3 regions of the Streptomyces sp. NPDC001728 genome follow, and region 2 is predicted to be linked to each of the others. Evidence: riboswitches for the same ligand, from Rfam matches in the RefSeq annotation. Region 2 holds a riboswitch; each other region holds the start of a gene.

Evidence for each region. A riboswitch is a leader RNA that binds a small molecule or an ion and turns the genes downstream of it on or off. The one in region 2 is predicted to bind cyclic di-AMP.
Region 1: linked by a shared signal. The riboswitch ahead of ABT154_RS09340 (LysM peptidoglycan-binding domain-containing protein) and the one ahead of ABT154_RS17180 (M23 family metallopeptidase) in region 2 are both predicted to bind cyclic di-AMP.
Region 3: linked by a shared signal. The riboswitch ahead of ABT154_RS02860 (M23 family metallopeptidase) and the one ahead of ABT154_RS17180 (M23 family metallopeptidase) in region 2 are both predicted to bind cyclic di-AMP.

The regions. Positions count from the first base shown of each region.
Region 1 covers NZ_JBEOZK010000004.1:316,116-320,765, reverse strand. The annotation lists gene ABT154_RS09350 (phosphocholine-specific phospholipase C) at 1-1,012, shown strand, start outside; gene ABT154_RS09345 (DUF6197 family protein) at 1,025-1,687, opposite strand; cyclic di-AMP (ydaO/yuaA leader) riboswitch at 2,057-2,213, shown strand; gene ABT154_RS09340 (LysM peptidoglycan-binding domain-containing protein) at 2,218-3,147, shown strand; gene ABT154_RS09335 (phosphoribosyltransferase family protein) at 3,141-4,427, opposite strand; gene ABT154_RS09330 (universal stress protein) at 4,526-4,650, opposite strand, start outside.
Region 2 covers NZ_JBEOZK010000010.1:73,380-78,029, forward strand. The annotation lists gene ABT154_RS17170 (STM4011 family radical SAM protein) at 1-787, shown strand, start outside; gene ABT154_RS17175 (SGNH/GDSL hydrolase family protein) at 774-1,568, opposite strand; gene ABT154_RS17180 (M23 family metallopeptidase) at 1,721-2,701, opposite strand; cyclic di-AMP (ydaO/yuaA leader) riboswitch at 2,704-2,860, opposite strand; gene ABT154_RS17185 (tyrosine-protein phosphatase) at 3,235-4,056, shown strand; gene ABT154_RS17190 (DUF6126 family protein) at 4,123-4,278, opposite strand; gene ABT154_RS17195 (helix-turn-helix domain-containing protein) at 4,328-4,650, opposite strand, start outside.
Region 3 covers NZ_JBEOZK010000001.1:611,931-616,580, reverse strand. The annotation lists gene ABT154_RS02865 (aldo/keto reductase) at 1-925, opposite strand, end outside; gene ABT154_RS02860 (M23 family metallopeptidase) at 1,022-2,149, opposite strand; cyclic di-AMP (ydaO/yuaA leader) riboswitch at 2,161-2,307, opposite strand; gene ABT154_RS02855 (PP2C family protein-serine/threonine phosphatase) at 2,509-3,720, opposite strand; gene ABT154_RS02850 (MFS transporter) at 3,923-4,650, opposite strand, start outside.

The DNA of each region.
Region 1 (4,650 bases), on a different contig from region 2:
CGACCATGTGCCGCCGCCGGTCGCCCCGCCCGGCACGCCGGGCGAGTACCTCGACGGCGTCCCGATCGGCCTCGGCTTCCGCGTCCCCATGATTGTCATGTCCCCGTGGACCCGGGGCGGCTGGGTGAGCTCCGAGGTCTTCGACCACACCTCCGTGCTCCGCTTCATGGAGAGCTGGACGGCGGCCCTCGGCACCCCGGCCACCTGCCCCAACATCAGTGCCTGGCGGCGGAAGGTGACGGGCGACCTGACCGGCGTGTTCGACTTCGCCCACCCGGTGTACGGGGTGCCGGCCGGCCTTCCGGCCACGGCGAAGGTCATCGGCCAGTCCACCTGCGGCCCGCTGCCCAACCCGGCGCCGCAGAACAACGCCCTGCCCGCGCAGGAGTCCGGCACCCGGCCGGCCCGCGCCCTGCCCTACCAGGTGAACGGCAACCTCGACCGCTTCGAGTTCGGCGCCGCCGGAAAGATCCTGGCCTGGTTCTCGATGACCAACCAGGGAACCGAGGCCAAGCGGGCGGCGCACTTCTCGATCCACCCCCACCAGTACCGCGACACGGCCGCCTGGCAGTACACGGTCGACGCCGGCGCCACCGCGTCCGACTACTTCAACATCGGCCTGGGGTCGGGCTCCGGCAAGTACGACATCTCCATGATGGGCCCCAACCGCTTCCTGCGCCGCTTCATCGGCGACGCGTCCAAGGCGGGCAAGGCCATCGAGGTGGCGGCCCGGTTCGCGACCGAACCGGGCACGGGCAGGACGGCCCTGTACTTCAAGCTGAGCAACACCTCGGCCGGGCCGGTGACCTTCACCGTCCGCTCGAACGCCTACCGTACGGACGGCCCGTGGACGTACACCGTCCCGGCGAACTCCACCCGCGAGGACTTCTTCAACGCGGTGGCCTACACCAACGGCTGGTACGACTTCACGATCCTCGCCGACATCGACGGGACCTGGTCGCGCCGGTACACCGGCCACATCGAGACCGGGGCACCGAGCATCAGCGGGTGAGCCGGGGCCGCGTCAGCGGCCCGCGAGCGCGGCGCGGTGGATCGTGGCATCGAGCAGGGCCACCGCGTCGGCCGCCGTACGGCCGGGAGCCCTGTTCCACGGTCCGATCAGCTCGTGCCAGCCGCGCGAGCGCAGCTCGGTCATGATCCAGGCGGCGGCCTCGTTCATCGTCGTCGCCCCGCCGTAGCCGAGGCGGTGGGCGGCGAGCAGGGCGCCGCAGACGCACCGGGCCCCCCGGGCGTCGCGCAGCTTGTAGGGGGCGTTCTGCCAGCCCCACTCCGTCAGCACCAGGCGCGCGTAGCCGAGGTGGACGGAGGGGCGCAGTTCGGGCTGTCCGATGCGGCGCCAGGAGTGCAGCCGGTCGGGCAGGACCGCCCCGAGCCGGCCGGGCAGGCGGCGCTCGACGGGCAGGGGCGGGGGGAGCGCGTCGAGCGCGTCGGCGACGAGACGGTCCACCGGGACGGTGAGCAGCCGTCTCCATCTCTCCACGTGCGGGGCCGGTACGGCCGTGGGGGCCGGGGCAACCGTGGGAGCCGGGGCAACCGTGGGAGCCGGGGCGGCGGTGGGGGCGGCGGTCCAGTCCGTGACGATCCGCTGCCAGGTCGCGCTCTCGTAGAGCGCGACGGCCTCGCGGTCGAGGGTGTCGGGGCTGAGCAAAGGGGTGGAGGGCGACATCCGGGCGGCTCCTCGGTCGGGGTCGCCCCCATCTTTCACGAAGAATGTCCGGTTTGCGACTTTTACCCCGCCCTGCACACACCTCTGGTGGGGCTTTACGGCATGATTCCCTATTAACCGAATTACGTCGCATATTCGGACATTAGGCACCTGGTGACGCGACTCACTTTTCCGGAGACACCCATCCGGCCGTCGCCCGCCGAGGCCGTACCGGACAAGGGAGTTCCGCGGCGCGGAGTTCCCGTCGATCTTGAATTGCGTGAATTCCGTGATCCTTTACGGAGGCCATCGCTCCGGCCCTCTTGTTATCCATCGCATTACTGGCCTACGGTCACCTCCATTCGAGCGGATCGCCGAATCCTGCCACCGCTCGAAATACCTCTATTTTCACCCGACGGCAGGAGCGGGGGACCCACGAATACGCCGGCCCGGATTCCGGGACGGCTCGGGGTGCAGCCGCGTGTGCGCGGCCGGACATCTCCCGTCCGAACCCGACAGCTCACCCCGCAGGCGCCGGAGAGGACACCGTCATGCCTGCAGTCGCCAAGCACCGCCGCTCCCGCCGCAACCCCGTCTCCCGTGGATGGGTGCTGGTCGGGACGGGTGGGGCCGCCATCGCCCTGCCCCTGATCGCCCCCGCGGGAGCCAGTGCCGCGCCCGTTTCGGCAGCACCGGAAATCGCCGTCCGTGTCGTCGCCGCCCCCGCCGCTCCGGCCGCCCTCGCAGCACCGGCCAAGGCCCCGGCAGCCCCCGCCGCCGCACGCACCTACACCGTCGTCGGTGGCGACTCGCTTTCCCTCATCGCCAAGAAGAAGGGAATTCAGGGCGGCTGGAAGGACCTTTACCGAGCCAACAGGGCGACCGTGGGTGACAATCCGTCACTTATTCATCCGGGTCTTGAACTGACGATTCGTCGGGATTCCGCGAAGCCCGCCCCCGCGCAGGCGAAGAAGACCTCCGCGACCACCGAGCGGGCGAAGAAGTCCTCCGCCACCACCGAGCGGGCGAGTCGCTCCGAGCGCCGGACCGCCCCCGTCACCGCCGCCGTCGCCACCGGCACGGGCGCCTCCGCCGCCCAGGCCGTGCCCGTCGCCGCTCCGGCCGCCGTCCAGGCCGCCCCGGCCGCGGCCACCCGGTACGCCGACAACCTCGACGGCTGGATCCGCGAGTCGCTGGACATCATGGCCCAGCGCGGCATCCCCGGCTCGTACGACGGCATCCTCCGCAATGTGATGCGCGAGTCCTCGGGCAACCCCCAGGCCATCAACCTCTGGGACTCCAACGCGTCGGCCGGCACGCCCTCCAAGGGTCTGCTCCAGGTCATCGAGCCGACCTTCCAGGCCTACCACGTACCCGGTACGGCCATGGACCTGTTCGACCCGGTCGCCAACATCACCGCCGCCTGCAACTACGCGGCCGACCGCTACGGCTCCATCGACAACGTCAACAGCGCCTACTGATCCCGGAAATGCCTGGTGAACCAGGAGGTGGCGAGCTCCGCCACCTCCTCCAGGGCGCCCGGCTCCTCGAACAGATGGGTGGCGCCCTCCACGACCTCGAGCCGGCTCTCGCAGCGCAACAGCGACCGCGCCCGCCGGTTGAGGTCGAGGACCGGCACGTCCCTGCCTCCGACCACGAGCAGCGTCGGCGCGCGGACCCGCGCCAGGTGGTCGGCCGCGAGGTCCGGCCGGCCGCCGCGCGAGACGACCGCGGCCACCGGCGAAGCCGGGTCGCCCGCCGCCCACAGCGCGGCGGCCGCTCCCGTACTGGCCCCGAAGTACCCGAGCGGCAGGCCGTCGCTGACCGGCTCCCCGGCCAGCCATTCCGTGGCTCCCGCGAGCCGGCCTGCGAGCAGCGGGGTGTCGAAGACATGGGCCCGGTCGACCGCCTCGGCCTCCGTGAGCAGGTCGAACAGGAGCGTGCCGAGGCCCGCCCGGTTGAGCGCGGCGGCGACGGCACGGTTGCGCGGACTGTGCCGGCCGCTGCCGCTCCCGTGGGCGAACAGGACGATGCCGGTGGCGCCTTCGGGCACCGCGAGCCGCCCGGCGAGGGTGACCCCGGGGAGCGGGACGCGGACGTCCGCGTCCTGGACGACCGGGTCGTGCGCGGCACGGATCCGGTCGAGGCAGGCGACCACCTCGGCGTCGGGGGTCTGGGAGAAGTCCTGGTAGAACTGGCCGATCGCGTAGAACGGCTCCGGCGTGCGGACGCTCACGGTCTCGTCGGCCTCGCCGCCGAGCCGGGCCGTCCAGCCGTGCGGTGCGACCGGGACCGCCAGCACGATCCGGGCGGCGCCCCTGGCCCGTACCACCCGGCAGGCCGCGAGGGCGGTGGCCCCGGTGGCGAGCCCGTCGTCGACGATCAGGACCGTGCGCCCCTCCAGGGGCACGGCCGGTCTGCTCCCCCGGTAGCGGCGACCGCGCTGCTCCAGTTCGAGGTGCTCGCGCTCCTCCACGGCGGCGAGTTCGCGCTCGTCGACCCCGGTCTCCCGCAGCACCCGTTCGTTGAGCACCCGTACGCCGCCCTCGCCGAGCGCGCCCATCGCCAGCTCCGGCTGCCGGGGCACGCCCAGCTTGCGTACGAGACAGATGTCCAGCGGTGCGCCGAGGGCGTCGGCGACCTCCGCGGCCACCGGCACTCCCCCGCGCGGAAGACCTAGCACCACGACGTCGTCACCCTTGAACCGGTCGAGGCGGGCCGCGAGCCGGCGTCCCGCGTCCGTGCGATCGCTGAAGAACATCCTCGGCCGCCCTTCCGTCACGCGGCTCCGGGCGACAGGGCGAAACGATCCGTCCGTCCCCTGGCCGTTACTCCAGGGTAGACACCTCGGCGCCGGGGTCACCCCCGGACGACGGCGACCGGGCACTCCGCGTGGTGCAGCAGGGCCTGGCTGACCGAGCCGAGCAGCAGTCCCGCGAATCCGCCGCGCCCCCGGGCGCCCGTCACCACGAGCTGGGCATCGG
Region 2 (4,650 bases):
GCAGCTGCGCGCGGACCGGGCCGCGCTCGACCGGTTCGCCGGCTGGGCCGCCGGGCAGACCGGCGACCGGCTGCGGATCCTCTTCACCCCGTGGGGCGAGGGCCTCGTCCGCTCCTGGTACCGGCGGGCGCTGGTCGAACTGTCCCGGCTGCCGCACGTCGAGCGGGTGGCGATCCAGACCAATCTGAGCTGCCGGACCGACTGGCTGGCGGAGGCGGACCCGGAGAGCGTGGCGCTCTGGTGCACGTACCACCCGGGGCAGACGCCGTACGAGCGCTTCCTCGGCAAGTGCGGTGAGCTGGCCGGCCGGGGCATCCGGTTCAGCGTCGGCGTGGTGGGCCTTCCCGAGCACGCGGAGCACGCCCGCAGGCTGCGGGCGGCGCTGCCGGCGCACGTCTACCTCTGGGTGAACGCGGCGGAGGGGCACACGTACACCGACGCGGAGGCGGCGGAGTGGACGCGGATCGACCCGCTGTTCCCGTACAGCCGTCATCCGCACCGTTCGGCCGGGCTGCCCTGCCGGACCGGGGAGTCGGTGATCTCTGTGGACGGCGAGGGGACGGTGCGGCGCTGCCACTTCGTCAAGGCCGAGCTGGGGAACCTGTACGACGGTTCGTACCGGGCCGCCCTGCGCCCCCGCGCCTGTCCGCTCGCCGTCTGCGACTGTCACATCGGCTACGTCCATCTGGAGACACTGCCGCTGTACGACGTGTTCGCCGGCGGGGTCCTGGAGCGGATCCCCGCCGGCGTCGGCCCGTCGGTCGTGCCCCCGACTACAGGGGCATGAGGTTCGGGCGCTTGGCCTCGACGTGGTCGCCGGAGCTCTCGCCGCGCAGGCGGCGCCCGATCCACGGCACGAGGTACTCCTTCGCCCAGTGGATGTCGTCGCGGCGCACTTCGAGCGTGCCGCGCGGGGGAACCGGCGGCCACGCCTGGTCGGGGTCGGCGGGGACCGGCATGCCGAGGACCTGGGCGGCGCGCAGCGCGACCCGGGTGTGGCCGTCGGGCGAGAGGTGCAGCCGGTCGTCGTCCCAGGCACGCCGGTCCTGGACGGACTTCAGCGACCAGAGGTCGAGGACGGGGCAGCCGTAGCGGTCGGCGATGGCCCGGACGTGCCCGTTGTAGGTGGCGATCTTGCCGCGCAGGTGCTTGAGGAGGATCACGTCGCGGGTGTCGAAGCCGGTGGTGACCATGACCGTGCCGACGGCGGAGGTCAGTTCGGCGACGGCGCGCTCGAAGCGCTCGGCGACGTCGTCGGGGTCCGTGCCGGGGCGGATGATGTCGTTTCCGCCGGCGCAGAAGGTCACCAGGTCGGGGGCGAGTTCCTTCGCCCTGGGGACCTGTTCGGCCACGATCTGGTCGAGGAGGCGCCCGCGTACGGCCAGGTTGGCGTAGCGGAAGGCGTCGTGCTCCGGCAGCTGGTCGGCGAGCAGCACCGCGAAGCGGTCCGCCCAGCCGACGTAGGTCCCGTCGGGTCCGGGGTCTCCGACGCCCTCGGTGAAGCTGTCACCGATCGCCGCGTACGACCCGAATGCGTTCTTGTCTGTTGATCTCGAATCGTCTGCCACGGGAGCACATCCTTCCCTTTCGGATGTGACCTACGCGACCGTAAGGAGGGGTTGACGCAGGGTGACATATGCCACCGATAAAGAATTCGCCAAGCCGGAATACGCCGACGGCCCGGCACACACGTGCCGGGCCGTCGGAAATGCCGTGGGCGTCAGACGGAGACGCCGTGCTGGCGGAGGTAGGCCAGCGGGTCCACGTCGGAGCCGTAGCTCGGCGAGGTGCGGATCTCGAAGTGCAGGTGGGGCCCGGTGGAGTTGCCGGTGGAGCCGGAGAGGCCGATCTGCTGGCCGCCGCTGACGGACTGGCCGGCCGAGACGGAGAGGGAGGAGAGGTGGGCGTACTGCGAGTAGTTGCCGTCGGCGTGCTGGATGACGACCTCGTTGCCGTACGCGCCGCTCCAGCCGGCCGAGACGACCGTGCCGGCGCCGACGGCGCGGACGGTGGTGCCGGAGGAGGCGATGAAGTCGACACCGGTGTGGTAGCCGGAGGACCACATGGAGCCGGAGGCGTGGTACGGGGTGGAGAAGCCGCCCCCGCTGACGGGGCTGACCCAGCCGGACGCGGAGGCCGAGGTGCCGGCGTCCGAGGTGCCGGAGGACCGCGAGGTGGTGGCGGCGTCCGAGGCGGCGGCGGCCGGGGCGGCCGGGCGCTCGGAGCCTCGGGAGGCGCGCGTGGTGTCGCCCGAGCTCTTCGCGGAGTCCTTGCGCTCGGCCTTCGGGGCGGCCTTGACGGTGCCCTTCGGGGCGGCGGCCGGGGCGGTGCTCTTGGCGCCGAGGGTGAGCTTCATGCCGGGCAGGATGAGCGAGGGGTTCTCGCCGACGACCTGTCGGTTGTCCTCGTACAGCTTCTGCCAGCCACCGGTGAGGTGGTGCTCGGCGGCGATCTTCGAGAGGTAGTCGCCGCGGACGACGGCGTACGTCTTCGGCGCGGCCTTCGCGGCGGCGGGCGCGGCCTCGACGGCGGCGGCCTTCACCTGGGCGGGGGCGGCGGCCGGGGCGGCCTGCTCGGCGGCGTGGGCGCCGGTGGCTCCGAGGAGCGGGAGGGCGACGACGGCGCCTCCGGTGCCGGCGGCGGCGATGCCACGGGCCAGGCGGTTGGGCATGGTGCGGCGGTGCTTACCCTTTGCGGGCATGGCGAATTCCTCTCCGGCGCCTGCGAGGTGAGCTGTCGGGTTCGGACTGGAGATGTCCGGCCGCGTTCTCACGCGGCTTCACCCCGAGCCGTCCTTCTTCGAGGGATCGGCGACTTACCTGGGTCCCCCGCTCCTGCCTCGTACGGGTGAGTTCGGATTCCGGTCGGTGGCAGGATTCGGCGGTCCGTCCGGATTGAGCGTGACGCTAGACGAGTGGGGTCGGCGTGAACAAGCCGATGTTTTTCAAGCGCTTGGGGATTCCGTGTCATCCGGCCAGAATTCCGGTCACCCTCCGTTGATGACGGTCTCTCGATCTCCTTTTCCCGGGGGGTATTTGGAAAAGACGATCAGGCACGGTCCGTCACGGTTATGACGCTGCTCACGCGCCGATCCCCATCTCCCCAGCAACCAGGGCGGGTTATGGCGAACTCCTCAATACGGACAGATCGCCCATTCCGGAGCCGGGGGGTGTGTTCCCCCGCCGGCACCCGAGATGATTGCCCCAGGAATCGATCGAGAGAACAGGAGCAGCCGTGACGCAGCAGCTGCCGCAGGTCCCGCCCGCCGACGCGAACGAGCCCGAGCTGGCCGAGGTCCGCAACTTCCGGGACGTGGGGGGTCTGCCGACGACGGACGGGCGCGCGGTGCGCCCCGGCCGCCTGTTCCGCAGCGGCCACCTCGCCCACGCGACCGAGGAGGACGCGGCCTTCCTCTCCTCGCTGGGGCTGCACACGGTCTTCGACTTCCGGAACCTGGCCGACCGCAAGCTCGAGGGGCCCGACGTCGAGCTGCCCGGCACGCGGAACGTGAACATACCGCTCAACGACCCGGCCGATGGAAAGGAGTTCTGGAAGCTGGTCCAGGAGGGAGACCTCGTCCAGCTGCGGGGGATCCTCGGTGACGGGAAGGCCGCCGGCCGGATGTCCGACTCGTACCGGAAGATGGTGGTCGAGCGGACCGCCGAGCACAGCCGTGTCCTGCACGCGCTCGCGGAGGACAGCGTCCCCGCCCTGATGCACTGCGCCGCGGGCAAGGACCGCGCCGGGCTCTCGATCGCGATCACCCTGCTCGCCCTCGGGGTCGAGCGGGAGGCCATCGAGGCCGACTACGTGAAGTCGAACGAACCGCACCGCCGCTACAAGGTGCGCCGCAGCTCCACCGCCTCCGACGCCATGTCGCCCGAGGTGATGGAGCTGCTGAGCCCGCTGTTCGACGCGCGGGTGGAGTATCTGCGGGGCGCCTTCGAGACCATCGAGGAGACCTGGGGCTCGGTGGACACCTACCTCGCCGAGGGCCTGAAGCTGGCCCCGGAGACCCGCGAGCGGCTGCGGGAGCGCCTGCTCACGGAGGCCTGAGCCCCGGCGGTCCGGGCCCGGTGACGCACCCCGGGCCCGTGTCGCCGCTCCCGCACCCCGGACCGGCTACTGGTTCTGCCCGCCCAGCACGAAGAGCAGGTAGATGAAGCCGGCGAAGAGGTGTCCGGCGATCAGATACGCGAAGAGTCGGAGGGCGAGCCCTTTGGGGAACTTGCCTCCCCCGCGCTCTTCACCGGTGACAGGTCGTGACTTCTCGGACATCTCGGTCCTTTTCTGACGAAGGGGCGTGCCTCTCGGGAGGCACGCGGGATCAGCGCCGGTGCGGGGTTCCGTCACCGAGACACAGCTCGGCGGCAGGACTCTGCAGCAGGGTGTGGACGAAGAGCAGTTCGGCTCCGCCGGGCGTGGCGGCGCCGATCCGGTGCGGGGTGAGCGAATCGAAGTGCGCACTGTCCCCGGGATCGAGGACGTGGACGGCCTCACCGAGCGCGAGCCGCACCCGGCCCTCCAGGACGTGGATCCACTCCTCGCCCGGGTGGACGCGCACGATGTCGGCCCGGGTGGCGTACGGCACGTGGACCCGCAGGCACTGGAGGGCACGGCCGGCGCCGCCGGCCTGGCGGTAGATCCAGC
Region 3 (4,650 bases), on a different contig from region 2:
GGAGGGTCAGCTCGGCCTCCGTGAGGGTGAGGCCGGCGGCGGCGACGAGCGCCGGGACCTGCTCGACCGTACGCGCCGAGGCGATCGGCGCGGCGACCGTCGGGCGGGCGGCGAGCCAGGCGAGGGCGACGGTGGCGAGTTCCGCGCCGTGCGCCTCGGCGACCGTGTCGAGCGCGGAGAGCACGGCCCGGCCCCGCTCGGTGTCCAGGTGCCCGCCGGCCCCGGCGGCGCGGACGCTGTCGACGGTGGTGCCGGGACGGTACTTGCCGGTGAGGAATCCGGCCGCGAGACCGTAGTACGGGACGGCGGAGAGCCCGGCCCGCTCGACGGTCTCCAGGAGCGGGCCCTCGTAGGTGTCGCGGGAGACCAGGTTGTAGTGCGGCTGGAGGGCCACGTAACGGGCCAGGCCCTCGGACTCGGCGAAGTCGAGGGAGGCGCGCAGCCGCTCCGGGGAGATGTTGGACGCGGCGACGGCGCGCACCTTGCCGTCCTTCACCAGCTGGTCGAGCGCGGTGACGATCTCCTCCACGGGCACCGACTCGTCGTCGAAGTGCGTGTAGTAGAGGTCGATGTGGTCGGTGCCGAGGCGGCGCAGCGACTCCTCCGCGCCGGCCTTGATGGTGGTGGCGGAGAGCCCCTTGAAGTGGGGGTGGGCGCCGACCTTGGTGGCGACGACGATGTCCTCGCGGTTGCCGCGGGAGGCGAGCCAGCGGCCGATGACGGTCTCGGACTCGCCGCCCTCGTTGCCCTCGGCCCAGGCGGAGTAGACGTCGGCCGAGTCGACGAAGTTGCCGCCCGCGGCGGCGTAGGCGTCGAGGACGGCGAAGGACTGCGCCTCGTCGGCGGTCCAGCCGAAGACGTTGCCGCCCAGGGCGAGGGGGAAGACGTGCAGGTCGGAGCTGCCCAGCGGGCGGAGAGCGGTCATGATCGGTCAACCTTCCGCGCCGCCGGGCGTATTCCGTAGGGGCTCCGGGGCGCCTTCCGTAGGGGATGCGCCCGGGCCCCTACGAGGTCCCCGGCCTCAGAGGGTGAGGCCCTTGGAGCGGAGCCAGTCCGCCGGGTCGATGCCGTCGCCGCCGGGCGTGTGCACCTCCATGTGGAGGTGGGCGCCGGTGACGTTGCCGGTGGCGCCGACGCGGCCGATGGTCTCGCCGGTGCCCACGGTCTGGCCCGCGCCGACCGTCATGGACGAGAGGTGGCAGTACCAGACCTCGGTGCCGTCCGACAGCTCCAGGACGATCCGGTAGCCGTACGAGCCGGACCAGCCGGCGGACTTCACGGTCGCGCCGTGCACCGCCTTGAGCGGGGTGCCAGTGGGAGCGGCGAAGTCGAGGCCGGTGTGGTGGCCGGAGGACCACATCGAGCCGGACTGCATGTACGTGGCGGTGAGGGTGTAGGAGGAGACGGGCAGCGAGTAGCTCGCGGCCAGCGCGGCGAGCCGCTCGGCCTCCGCCTTCGCCCTGGCCGCCGCCTCCGCCTTGGCCTTCGCTTCCGCCTCGGCCTTCGCCTTGGCCTCGGCCGCCGCCTTCTCCGCCGCGTCGGCCTTGACCGCCGCCTCGGCCGCGGCCTTCTCGGCCGCCGCCTTCTCCGCGGCGGCCATGTCGGCGGCGTCGGCGGAGGCCTGCTGCTGCTCGGCCTGCTGGAGGATGCGGGCGCGCAGGGCCTCACCCGCGTTGCCGGTGCCGGCCGCGGTCCTGTCGAGCTGCTCGGCCCCCGCACCCTGCTGGGTGTCGGCGCCCTGCCGCTCGTCGAGGGTGGTGTACGCGGCGGCGGTCAGCGGGTTCGGGTTGGCCCGGGCCGCGCTGACCGTCTCGGGGGTCTCGTCGGGGAGGAGGTCCCCGACACCCGGGAGGTCGTGGGCGTCCGGGAGGCCGAGGTCCGGGAGGTCGGGAAGGTCCGGGAGCGAGATCGCGACCGGGGGCTTCTCCTGCGCGGTGGCGAGACCGCCGGCGCCGACGGCGGCGATGACGCCGACGCCGAGGACGGTGGAGGAACGGGCGAAGTTGGAGCGCTGCTTGACGACCCGGTGCCGGCCGCCGGCGCGGAGGGATCCCTCGGTGGGGTTCCACTCGGTGTCCGGGGCGGCGGGACCCGCACCACCACCGAAGGCATCGAAGGGGGCTTCGGGTGCGGGAGTGTTGGACGCCACGAAGGCGCGCTCCTTTCCTTCCTTCTCGCCTACCGGGTTAGCTGACGGGTTCGGAGCAGGAAGGTCTCCTACGGGCACGCTCGCACAGGTGCGAATGGCCCGATTCACCCCAAGTAGTGGTTCCCCGGTTCCTCTTCAGGATTCGGCGCGTGCGCACGGTGCCGCCTCTTGCGACGGCTGAAACGACCGCGCTGCGTTATCGAACGTTAATAGACAGGGGCTCCCGATTCCAAGCCGTTCCTCTTGATCATTCATTGAAATGGTAGAGAATGGCCCGAGTTGACCCCGGTTCAGAAAGGGGCCGCGGAAGCCGCGCGATCTGACGTTATGTCAATTGTTATCGCAGCGACACCCCGTGACTACGAGCGGTGACCGGGCCTGCCCGGCGGCACCACCGGCATCGTCCGCCGCCGCCCCTGCTGCCCCTCCGACGGACGGCTCACCGCGAGCAGCGCCATGTCGTCCGTCGACCCGCCGCCCGTGTGCAGTCGTACGTCGTCCGCGAGCGCGTCGAGCAGTTCCTCGGGACCCGGGAAGATCCGGCCGGCGAGCCGTGACACCGGGTCGTAGAAGACGCCCGCCGCGTCCCGCGCCTCGGAGAGGCCGTCGGTGTAGAAGAGCAGCGTCGCGCCCGGCGGGAACGGCCGCGCCTCGGCCCGGTCCGGCCACCCCGCGAGATCGCCCATGCCCAGCGGCAGCGCGGGCTCGCCCGGCTCCAGCACGTCGAGCCGCCCGTCCCCGTACAGCAGCAGCGGGGGCGGATGGCCGCGGTTGACCACCCGTACGAAACCGTCGAAGGTGCCGCTGCCGTCACCGGGCGGGATCTCGGCGAGGACGGCGGTGGTGAACCCCTCGAAGGCGTCGAGCCCTTCCCTGCGGGTGCCCTCCCGGGTCAGCGCCCTCTCGAGGCGCTGCGCCACACCCTCCAGGTTCCGTTCCTGCTCGGCCGCCTCCCGGAAGGCCCCGATGACGACGGCGACGGCCTCGACCGCGTCCATGCCCTTGCCCCGGACGTCCCCGAGGACGAGCCGCACCCCGTAGGGGGTGTCCTGGACGGCGAACAGGTCGCCGCCGATGAACGCGTCCGCGTGCGCCGCCTCGTAACGCGCCGCGCACTGCAGTCCGCCGATCCGCTCGGCGGGCGTCGGCAGCACCGCCTTCTGCGCGGTCTCGGCGATGACCCGCGCCGAGGCGAGCCGTTCGCCGCTGCGGCGCACGACCCGGTTGATGAGGAGGGCGAGCGCGGAGACGGTGACGACGGTCAGGGTCTCGGTGAGGGCCGGCACATCGTCCGCGGTGCCGTTGGAGAGGTGCAGCCCGACGGAGGCGAGGACGGCGGCGATCCCGGTGAGCAGCGTCGTGAGCATCGAGAAGAAGGGCGCGGCGATCAGCGGGGCGGCGGCGAGCATCGGCGAGGCGGTGTACGGATCCGGCGTCGCCACGTCGAACACGACACCGCCCACGATGAGCAGCGGGGGCAGCGCGCGGATGAACCGCCGGGCACCGCCGTACTCGGGACGGCCCTCGCCGCCCCGCCGCCTGCCGCCCGCCGCTCCTAGGGGGTGCCGCACCTGTGGTCTCCTGCCCGGTCCGTACCCGGCCGCGGTCCGCACCGCGCCCTCCCAGGGTGGCCGCCGCCCCGGAGGGCGGCGACTTCCACGGGGCCGACTGGCGTACGGCGGGGGCGACCGGCGGGTGGACGGGCGGGGCGGACGCTCAGCCCCTCGATCCCGCCGTCCAGTCCGCCGGGGCGGGTTCCTCCGCCAGGCGCGCTCAGTCCGCCGGAGCGGCTTCCTCCGCCAGGCGCCCGCCCCGGGCGAGCAGCGCCATCGCCGCCGCGCACCCCAGTCCCACCGCGCACAGCGCGAGCCACGGCAGCGCCGACCACCCGGTCACGTCGAGCAGCGCGCCCGTGCCCAGGTTCCCGAGGGTGATCCCGATCCCGCACACCGTGTTGTAGAGCCCGTAGTGGGTGGCCACCCAGCGCCCCCGGGACAGGGCGACGACGGTGTCCATCTCGTAGGGGTAGAGCACCGCGTTCGCCACCGCCAGGACCGCCGCGCACAGCAGCAGCCCCACCAGCCCCCGGCCGAGCGCGGCCGGGAGCAGGAACGCGCCGCCCATCAGGGCGAGCCCGAGGACCAGACACCGCTCCCGGCTCAGCCGCCGCTTGCACCAGGCGGTGATCCGCAGCTGCCCGGCGAGCGCGACCAGCGCCGAGACGACGAAGAGCGCGGTCGTGGGGCCCGTCCCGCCGGCCGCGAGCGGCAGCGCCAGATAGACCTGGAAGGACAGCACGTACGAGCCGGTCATCGCGAGCGAGAACAGCCAGAAGGTGCGGTGGGCGAGGACCGTGCGGAACTGCCCCCGCACCTCCCCGGCCCGCGCCGCCTTCCCCGCCCTCACGGGCATGTACCGGAGTTGTACGAGGGTCAGCCCGGCGAAGAGGACCGCCGCCACCACGCACGTCAGCCGGAACGACACCCCTGTCAGGGCCACCC